One region of the Pseudomonas sp. XK-1 genome, then DNA from elsewhere that is predicted to be linked to it. Evidence: predicted binding sites of a transcription regulator. Region 1 holds the regulator's gene; the other holds the start of a gene.
The links. Region 1 encodes sigma-54, which starts transcription at its own class of promoters, with help from an activator protein. Its sites were predicted from a motif close to ANTGGCATNNANNTTGCTNT; they were not measured.
Positions count from the first base shown of each region.

Region 2: nirB (nitrite reductase large subunit NirB) is a predicted target of sigma-54. The motif match lies at 1,982-2,001, and genes of this name have one in related genera.

Region 1 is NZ_JBBPES010000001.1:750,029-754,693, reverse strand. Features, by position in the region: gene lptA (lipopolysaccharide transport periplasmic protein LptA) at 1-308, shown strand, start outside; gene lptB (LPS export ABC transporter ATP-binding protein) at 311-1,036, shown strand; gene WMW70_RS03315 (RNA polymerase factor sigma-54) at 1,170-2,684, shown strand; gene hpf (ribosome hibernation-promoting factor, HPF/YfiA family) at 2,878-3,186, shown strand; gene ptsN (PTS IIA-like nitrogen regulatory protein PtsN) at 3,202-3,675, shown strand; gene rapZ (RNase adapter RapZ) at 3,678-4,535, shown strand; gene WMW70_RS03295 (HPr family phosphocarrier protein) at 4,548-4,665, shown strand, end outside.
Region 2 is NZ_JBBPES010000003.1:278,891-283,555, reverse strand. Features, by position in the region: gene nirB (nitrite reductase large subunit NirB) at 1-1,761, opposite strand, end outside; gene WMW70_RS09670 (bifunctional protein-serine/threonine kinase/phosphatase) at 2,106-3,770, opposite strand; gene WMW70_RS09665 (nitrate/nitrite transporter) at 4,012-4,665, opposite strand, start outside.

The sequences.
Region 1 (4,665 bases):
TCGACGTGTTTACCGCCGTCGGCAAGCCGGCTTATTACGAGCAGCTGCCGGCCACCGACAAGCAGATCGTCAAGGCCTACGGCCTGACCATCCAGTACTTCGCCGCCAACGAGCGCATCGTGCTGATCGACCAGGCCAAGGTGATCCAGGAAGGCAACACCTTCGAAGGCGAGAAGATCGTCTATGACACCCAGCGCCAGATCGTCAACGCCGGCCGTGCTACAGGCAGCAATGTCAGCGTGCCGCGACCGCGCATCGACATGGTGATCCAGCCCAAGAACAAACCAGCCGACCAGCAGGCGCAGTAACCATGGCCACATTGAAAGCCCAGCACCTGGCCAAGAGCTACAAAGGCCGCCAAGTCGTGCGCGACGTCAGCCTGAGCATCGACAGCGGGCAGATCGTCGGCCTGCTTGGCCCCAATGGCGCGGGCAAGACCACCTGCTTCTACATGATCGTTGGCCTGGTCCAGGCCGACCAGGGTCGCATCCTGATCGACGACCTCGATGTCAGCCACCAACCGATGCACGGCCGCGCCCGTGCCGGCATCGGCTACCTGCCGCAGGAAGCCTCGATCTTCCGCAAGCTCAGCGTGGCCGACAACATCATGGCCATTCTGGAAACCCGCAAGGACCTGGACCGCAGCGAGCGGCGCAAGGAGCTGGAAAGCCTGCTGCAGGAATTCCATATCAGCCATATTCGTGACAACCTCGGCATGAGCCTGTCCGGCGGCGAACGCCGGCGCGTAGAAATTGCCCGCGCCCTGGCGACCTCGCCCAAGTTCATCCTGCTCGACGAACCCTTTGCCGGGGTTGACCCGATCTCGGTCGGCGATATCAAACAGATCATCTACCACCTCAAGGCCAAGGGCATTGGCGTGCTGATCACCGATCACAACGTGCGCGAGACCCTGGACATCTGCGAAACCGCCTACATTGTCAGTGACGGCCAACTGATCGCCGAAGGCGACTCCGCCGCCATCCTGGCCAACCAGACGGTCAAAGAGGTGTACCTGGGGCATGAGTTCCGCCTGTAACAGGGGCTTTTCTCACGCAAACAAGCACCACCCCTAGGCAAACCCCTTAGAGTCAGGCATATAATTTGCTTCCTTGTGGCGCTTCCGCGCCCTGTAGTGGATTGCGCACAGACGCCGGTAAATAAGGTCTGCAATGAAACCATCGCTAGTCCTGAAGATGGGCCAGCAGCTGACGATGACACCGCAGCTGCAACAGGCCATTCGCCTACTCCAACTGTCGACCCTGGATCTGCAACAAGAGATCCAGGAGGCACTGGAATCCAATCCGATGCTCGAACGCCAGGAAGACGGCGAAGATTTCGACAACTCGGACCCCATGGCCGATGGCGCAGAAAGCGCCACTTCCAGCGAACAGCAAGAGTCCAGCTTCCAGGAGCCCAACTACCAGGAAACCACGCAGACCGTGGACAACCTGGAAGAAGGCGACTGGGGCGAGCGCATTCCCAATGAACTGCCGGTCGACACCGCCTGGGAAGACATCTACCAGACCAGCGCCAGCAGCCTGCCGAGCAGCAGCAACGACGATGACGAGTGGGACTTCACCACCCGCACGTCCAGCGGCGAGAGCCTGCAGAGCCATATGCTCTGGCAACTCAACCTTTCGCCCATGTCCGATAAGGATCGCCTGATCGCGGTCACCCTGATCGACTGCATCAACGAGCAGGGCTATCTGGAAGAAACCCTGGAAGAAGTGGTTGAAGCCTTCGACCCGGAACTGGATATCGAACTGGACGAAGTCGAGGCCGTGCTGCACCGCATCCAGCAGTTCGAGCCCGCTGGCATTGCCGCGCGCAACCTCGGCGAATGCCTGCTCCTGCAACTGCGCCAGCTGCCCGCCAAAACCCCCTGGCTGAGCGAGGCCCAGCGCCTGGCCAACGACTACCTCGACCTGCTCGGCAGCCGCGACTACAGCCAGCTGATGCGCCGCATGAAGCTCAAGGAAGACGAGCTGCGCCAGGTTATCGAGCTGATCCAGAGCCTCAACCCGCGCCCCGGCTCGCAGATCGAATCGAGCGAGCCGGAATACGTGGTGCCCGACGTGATCGTACGCAAGCACAACGAGCGCTGGCTGGTGGAGCTGAACCAGGAAGCCATGCCGCGCCTGCGGGTCAACGCGCAGTACGCCGGTTTTGTGAAGCGCGCCGACTCCAGCGCCGACAACACCTTTATGCGCAACCAGCTGCAGGAAGCGCGCTGGTTTATCAAGAGCCTGCAAAGCCGCAACGAAACCCTAATGAAGGTCGCCACGCAGATCGTCGAACACCAGCGCGGCTTCCTCGACTACGGTGACGAGGCGATGAAACCTCTCGTATTGCACGATATCGCCGAGGCGGTGGGCATGCACGAGTCAACCATCTCGCGGGTCACCACGCAGAAATTCATGCACACCCCGCGTGGCATTTACGAACTGAAATACTTCTTCTCCAGCCACGTCAGCACCTCCGAGGGCGGCGAATGCTCGTCCACCGCGATCCGCGCCATCATCAAAAAACTGGTCGCCGCGGAAAATGCAAAAAAGCCGTTGAGTGACAGCAAGATCGCTGGTTTACTGGAAGCACAGGGCATTCAAGTAGCCCGCCGTACAGTCGCAAAGTACCGTGAATCCCTCGGGATAGCGCCATCCAGCGAGCGCAAGCGATTGATCTAGGCGGTACAAGAAGGAAGACGGTTCACACTGCACGCAACAACACCCGGCCTCGCCTTTTCGCGCAAGCAACTTCGCTGCCAATGCGCGGGCGGCGACAGTGCCAGACTCGTTCTGCCAGGGTCTTCCACGCCACAGTGTTCCGGCGGCAGGCCTATTGCCTGCCTCTTACACACGGCAACAAGGAGAATGCGGTATGCAAGTCAACATCAGTGGACACCAGCTGGATGTGACCGACGCCATGCGCGCCTACATCGAGGAAAAACTCGGTCGATTGGAGCGCCACTTCGACAAAATCACCAATGTGCAAGTCATCATGGAGGTCGAGAAGCTCAAGCAGAAAATCGAAGCGACCCTGCACATTGCCGGCGGCGAGGTTGTCGCCAATGCGGTACACGAAGACATGTATGCAGCAATCGATTTACTCACCGACAAACTCGATCGCCAACTCATCAAGCACAAGGAAAAACAGCTCGACCGTCAACAGGGCGCACTGGCCCGCTGACCTCGTCTATCTCCTATGATCCGACTTGAAACTATCCTGACCCCCGGCCGTTCCCTGGTGAACGTGCCGGGCGGCAGCAAAAAACGTGTTCTCGAACAGATTGCCAACCTGGTGGCGCGCGAGCTGCCTGACCTGGACGGCCAAGACATCTTCGAAAGCCTGATCGCCCGCGAAAAACTCGGCTCGACCGGTTTCGGCAATGGCATCGCCATTCCGCACTGTCGCCTGCCCGGTTGCAACGCACCGATCAGCGCCTTGCTGAGACTCAATGCCGCGGTGGACTTCGATGCCATCGACGGTGCCCCGGTCGATCTGCTGTTTGTTCTGCTGGTTCCCGAAGCCGCGACCGACGCCCACCTGGAACTGCTCCGGCAGATCGCCAGCATGCTCGACCGCAGCGACGTGCGTGACCGCCTGCGCCAGGCTCAGAGCAATGAGGCCCTGTACCAGGTGGTGGTCGACGTGCAAAGCCAACTCAATCGAGACTGAGCATGCGCCTGATCATCGTCAGCGGTCGCTCCGGCTCCGGCAAAAGCACCGCCCTCGATGTACTTGAGGACAACGGCTTCTATTGCATCGACAACCTGCCCGCCGGCCTACTCCCAGAGCTGGCCGAGCGCGCCCTGCTGCATACCGAGCTGCTCCACCCGCAGGTGGCCGTGTCGATCGATGCGCGCAACCTGCCCAGCCACCTCAAGCGCTTCCCCGAGCTGCTCGAAGAGGTACGCGCGCGGCATATCAAGTGCGATGTGATCTACCTCGACGCCGATGAAGAGACCCTGCTCAAGCGTTTCTCCGAAACCCGCCGGCGCCATCCGCTGACCAACGAAAGCCGCTCGCTGGCCGAAGCCATCGCCGACGAAAGCCTGCTGCTGGGCCCGATCATCGACCTGGCCGACCTGAAGATCGACACCACCCACCTCAATCTCTACCAGTTGCGCGACAGCCTCAAACTGCGCCTGCTCAACCAGCCTGAGCCGGGTACCGCCTTTCTTATCGAGTCCTTCGGCTTCAAGCGCGGCATGCCGGTGGATGCCGATCTGGTGTTTGACGTGCGCTGCCTGCCCAACCCCTATTGGAAGCCGGACCTGCGCGAATTCTCCGGCCTGGATCAGCCGGTGTCCGACTACCTCTCGGCCCAGGCCGATGTCGAAGACATGTTTCAGGACATCCTCGCCTACCTGGTCAAGTGGCTGCCACGCTTTGCCGCCAGCAACCGCGCCTATGTCACGGTAGCGATCGGCTGCACCGGCGGCCATCACCGCTCGGTATACCTGGCCAATCGCCTCGGCGAAACCCTCAAACCCATCCTGAAGAACGTCCAGATTCGCCACCGCGACCTCAGTTAAGGAATTGCCGCGATGCCCGCCTGCGAAATCACCATCATCAACAAGCTTGGCCTGCATGCCCGTGCGGCGGCCAAGTTCGTTGGCGTCGCCGGCCGCTTCCCCTGCCAGGTCAAGATCGGCCGCGCGCCGG
Region 2 (4,665 bases), on a different contig from region 1:
GATGCGGCGCAGCTCCGAGGCATTGGTCACGCCGCCCCACATCCGCGGAATCACCGAGTAGGTGCCGTCTTTCTGGATATTGGCGTGGGCGCGTTCGTTGATAAAGCGCGACTGGGGGTCGTCCTTGGCCTCGCCCGGCCAGGTGGAAATCAGGTAGTAGTTCAGCGCCGGGCGGCAGGTGGCGCACCCGTTCGGCGTGCTCCAGTTGAGGAAGGCCATGGCCGCCGGAATGCTGGTCAGGTGCTCGTCGCGGATGGCCTTGCGGATCTGCCCGTGGTTGAGATCACTGCAGCCGCAGATGGCTTTTTCGCTCTTCGGCTTGACGTCCGCCGCGCCGCCCACGGTGTTGATCAGAATCTGCTCGACCAGACCGGCGCAAGAGCCGCAGGAGCTGGCGGCTTTGGTGTGCTTCTTGACCTCATCGACGCTGAACAGGCCATTTTCCTGAATGGCCTTGACGATGGTGCCCTTGCAGATGCCGTTACAGCCGCACACTTCCATGTCGTCGGGCATATTGGCGGTGCTGCTCTGGCCCTGGTGGCCGGCGTCGCCGATGGCGTTTTCGCCGAACATCAGGTGATCGCGAATCTCGCTGACGTTGTGGTTCTCGCGGATCTGGCGGAAGTACCAGCCGCCGTCGGCGGTGTCGCCATACAGGCAGGCACCGACCAGCACATCGTCCTTGATCACCAGCTTCTTGTACACGCCGCCGATGGGGTCGGAGAGGGTGATGGTCTCGGTGCCTTCTGCGCCCATGAATTCGCCGGCGGAGAACAGGTCGATACCGGTGACCTTGAGCTTGGTCGAGGTCACCGAGCCCTGGTAGCGGGCGAAACCGAGCTGGGCCAGGTGGTTGGCGCAGACCTTGGCCTGTTCAAACAGTGGCGCGACCAGGCCGTAGGCGATGCCGCGGTGGCTGGCGCATTCGCCGATGGCGTAAACCCGCGGGTCGAAGGTCTGCATGGTGTCGTTGACCAGGATGCCGCGGTTGCAGGCGATCCCGGATTGTTCCGCCAGGTCGCTGTTGGGGCGGATACCTGCGGCCATCACCACCAGGTCGGCGGGGATCACGTCGCCGTCCTTGAATTTCACCGCGCAGACCCGGCCTTCGCCGTTGTCCAGCAGTTCAGCGGTGAGCTTGGGCAGGAGGAACTTCAGCCCGCGGTCTTCCAGGGATTGCTGCAGCAGGCGGCCGGCGGTGCTGTCGAGCTGACGCTCCAGCAGCCAGTCGCCCAGGTGCACCACGGTCACGTCCATGCCGCGCAGCTTGAGGCCGTTGGCCGCTTCCAGGCCGAGCAGGCCGCCGCCGATAACCACCGCGTGCTTATGGGTCTTGGCGGTTTCCATCATCATCTGAGTGTCGGCGATGTCGCGATAGCCGATCACCCCGGCCAGGTCCTTGCCCGGGATCGGCAGGATAAAGGGGTTGGAGCCGGTGGCGATAAGCAGGCGATCGTACTCGGCCTCGCTACCGTCATCGGCCACGACCAGGCGGGCCTTGCGGTCGATCTTCACCACCTTGCGCCCGAGCAGCAGCTTGATGCCGTTGTCCGCATACCAGTTGAGGTCGTTGAGCACGATTTCCTCGAAGGTCTGCTCGCCGGCCAGCACCGGCGAGAGCAGGATGCGGTTGTAGTTGGGGTGCGGCTCGGCACCGAACACCGTAATGTCGTAGAGGTCGGGGGCGAGCTTGATCAGCTCTTCGAGGGTGCGGACACCGGCCATGCCGTTGCCAATCATCACCAGCTTGAGTTTTTTCATGCCGGCCATCTCCTGAATCAAAAATCACGGAAAAATTGTCGGGAGCATTTTTAGCGTCGCTCCGCGACGGCTCTAAGGGGGCCACCAGGTATGGCAGGCCAGAAAACAAAAAAGGCGTCCCGCTAGTCACCTAGCGAGGACGCCTTTGTCCAAGTCCCGTTCTCTCGGGAAGTACAGCCCTCAACGTTGAAGGCTGCGCTTTATTAATTCTGCGTAATCCAATGCAGGGCTTGTGCCAACTTTTCTATGTGGCGTTTTTCATGGCTTTTCAGCCACTTGCAGGTTCTGTTCGGCGCGGTTGCTGCACTACTTGAAGGCGTCTTGCGCTGTATTGGTGCGCTTTGTCAGAGCAACAGAAACAGCAGTGCCAGGTTCAGCGTCAGGGAAAATAGCGCGACACTGCGCCAGACCAGCAGGGGCTCGCGTTCGAGCAGCGGCCGCGGCCTGCTGCTGAGGGATTTGCGTTCGCCCTGTTCCAGGGCCAGCAGCCATTCCTCGGCGGTTTCATAGCGCGCCTTGGGCTCGGCGGTCAGGGCGCGATTGAGGCTCTCGTCGATCCAGCCTGGCAGGTCCGGGCGATAGCGGCTGGCCGGGGTCGGCTGGCCAAAGCGCGGATGCTGAAACGCTTCGATCTCGCCATAGGGATAGTGGCCGGTCAGCAGGTGATAGAGGGTCACGCCGGCACTGTAGAGATCCTGCTGAGCCGTGGGCGCGGTGCCGGCGAAGGCTTCGGGGGCGATATAGCTGGGGGTGCCGGGCAGCTCATGGGCTTCGTCGCGGGACAGGCCCGGACAGTAGGCCAGGCCGAAATCCAGCACGCGCAATTCGCCATCATCGCCCCACAGCAGGTTTTCTGGCTTGATATCGCGGTGGAGGATATTGCGCCGGTGCAGCATGCCCAGGGCCTTGATCAGCCGGGGGGCGATGTCCAGCCACTCCGGCAGGCCCAGCGGGCCATTCAGGCGCAGATGTTCGGCCAGGGTCTGGCCGCTGTATTCGCGCTGCACGTAATAGAGGTGCTGACGTTGCGGCAGCGGGTGCACATCGGCGAAGAAGCGCCCCGCGACCCGGCGTAGAAACCATTCCTCGAGCAGCAGTGCGGGGCCGGCCTGGGCTTCATCGGCGCGGCTGGGCGGCAGGGTCTTGAGCAGCCAGCGCCGCGCCTGGGCATCGCGCACCCGGTAAATCATCGACTGACGCGACTCGGCGAGCAGCCGTTCGACCTGCCAGCCCTCGAAATCATGGCCCTCACGCAGGCGCGGCGGCAGGGGCCAGTGCTCCAGCTGCGCCAGGGTATCGGCCAGATCGCTTTCCGGCAGGGCCTCGACCCTCAGCAGCAGGGCGCTGGCATTGTCCTGGCTGCCGGCCAGATGGGCGGCGTTGACCAGGGCGCGGCTGGCCGCCGCGAGATCTTCTTCGTCGTGGAGGATCTGCTGGATGGCATTGTCGCCCAGGGTGGCCCAGACCCCGTCGCTGACCAGCACGAAGCACTCACCCTCGCGCAATTCGCCGTCCAGGTAGTCCACCACCAGGTGCTGATCCAGGCCCATGGCGCGCTTGAGCACATGCTGCATGCCCGGCTGTTCCCACACGTGGTCTTCGCTGATGCGTTCGAGCAGGCCCTGCTGCCAGCGATAGGCGCGGCAATCGCCGACATGCGCCAGGGTAAAGCGGCGGCCGCGCAGGACCAGGGCAGTGAGGGTGGTGAGCAACGGCTGGCCGCTGCCATTGGCTTGCAGCCAGCGGTTATGGGCCACCAGCAGGCGATCCAGGGACTGGGTCACGGCCCAGGTTTCCGGGGTGGAGTAATAGTCCAGGGCCAGGGCCTGCAAGGTGGCGCGGGCGGCCAGGCCACCGTCGGCGCACTGGCTGACACCATCGGCCAGGGCGAACAGATAGCCCTTGCTGGCGGCCAGGGCTGGGGCCGGGGTCACCACGCGGATGGCGTCCTGGTTCTCGGCCCTGGGGCCGATCGCGCTGGCTTCGCCGAAAGTCAGTTGCAGGGCCATTTTGATGTTCCTGGGGTTGTTGCTGAGGAAGCGCTGAGGCAAAGGCGAGGCTGGTGAGGCAGCAAAGGAGAGCCGCTGCCGACTTCTCCCGCCTTTCCTGACCAGTGCAATAAGCGCTGCCAGTCAGCCCCGCCTTTGCCTTAACGCTCCAAAGGTTGAGCGTAGGGTGGATCGCGCTTTACCGATCCACCGTTGTTCCATGGTGGACGAAAAAGGCGTCATCCACCCTACGTCTGTGCAATTACACGCGGGCCGCGGTGACCGCAGCGCTACCCCAGGTGGTGCGCCAGCGGCGCTTGACGCTGTACAGGCCGAACCAGGCCAGCACGCCGAGGCTGGCAAACAGCCACAGGCCCATCTGGTAATCGCCGGTCTGCTGCTTGATGGTGCCCAGGCCCGCGGCCAGGAGGAAGCCGCCGATGCCGCCGGCCATGCCGATCAGGCCGGTCATCACGCCGATTTCCTTGCGAAAGCGCTGTGGCACCAGCTGGAATACCGCGCCGTTACCGGCACCCAGGCCGAGCATGGCGGTAACGAACAGGGCCAGGGCGGCGGCCGAGCTGGACAGGTTGAAACCCACGGCGGCAATGCTCAGGGAGGCCAGGGTGTACATCATCAGCAGCGAGCGGATACCGCCGATACGGTCGGCCAGGGCACCGCCGAGTGGGCGCATCAGGCTGCCGGCGCAGACGCAGGCGGCGGTGTAGTAACCGGCGGTCACCGGATTCAAGCCGTACTGGTCGTTGAAGTAGCCGGGCAAGGCACTGGCCAGGCCGATAAAGCCGCCGAAGGTGACGCTGTAGAAGAACATGAACCACCAGCTGTCGCGGTCACCCAGGGCTTTCAGGTAATCGGCGGCGGCTTTCGGCTTGGGTCGCTCGGGTGAATTCTTGGC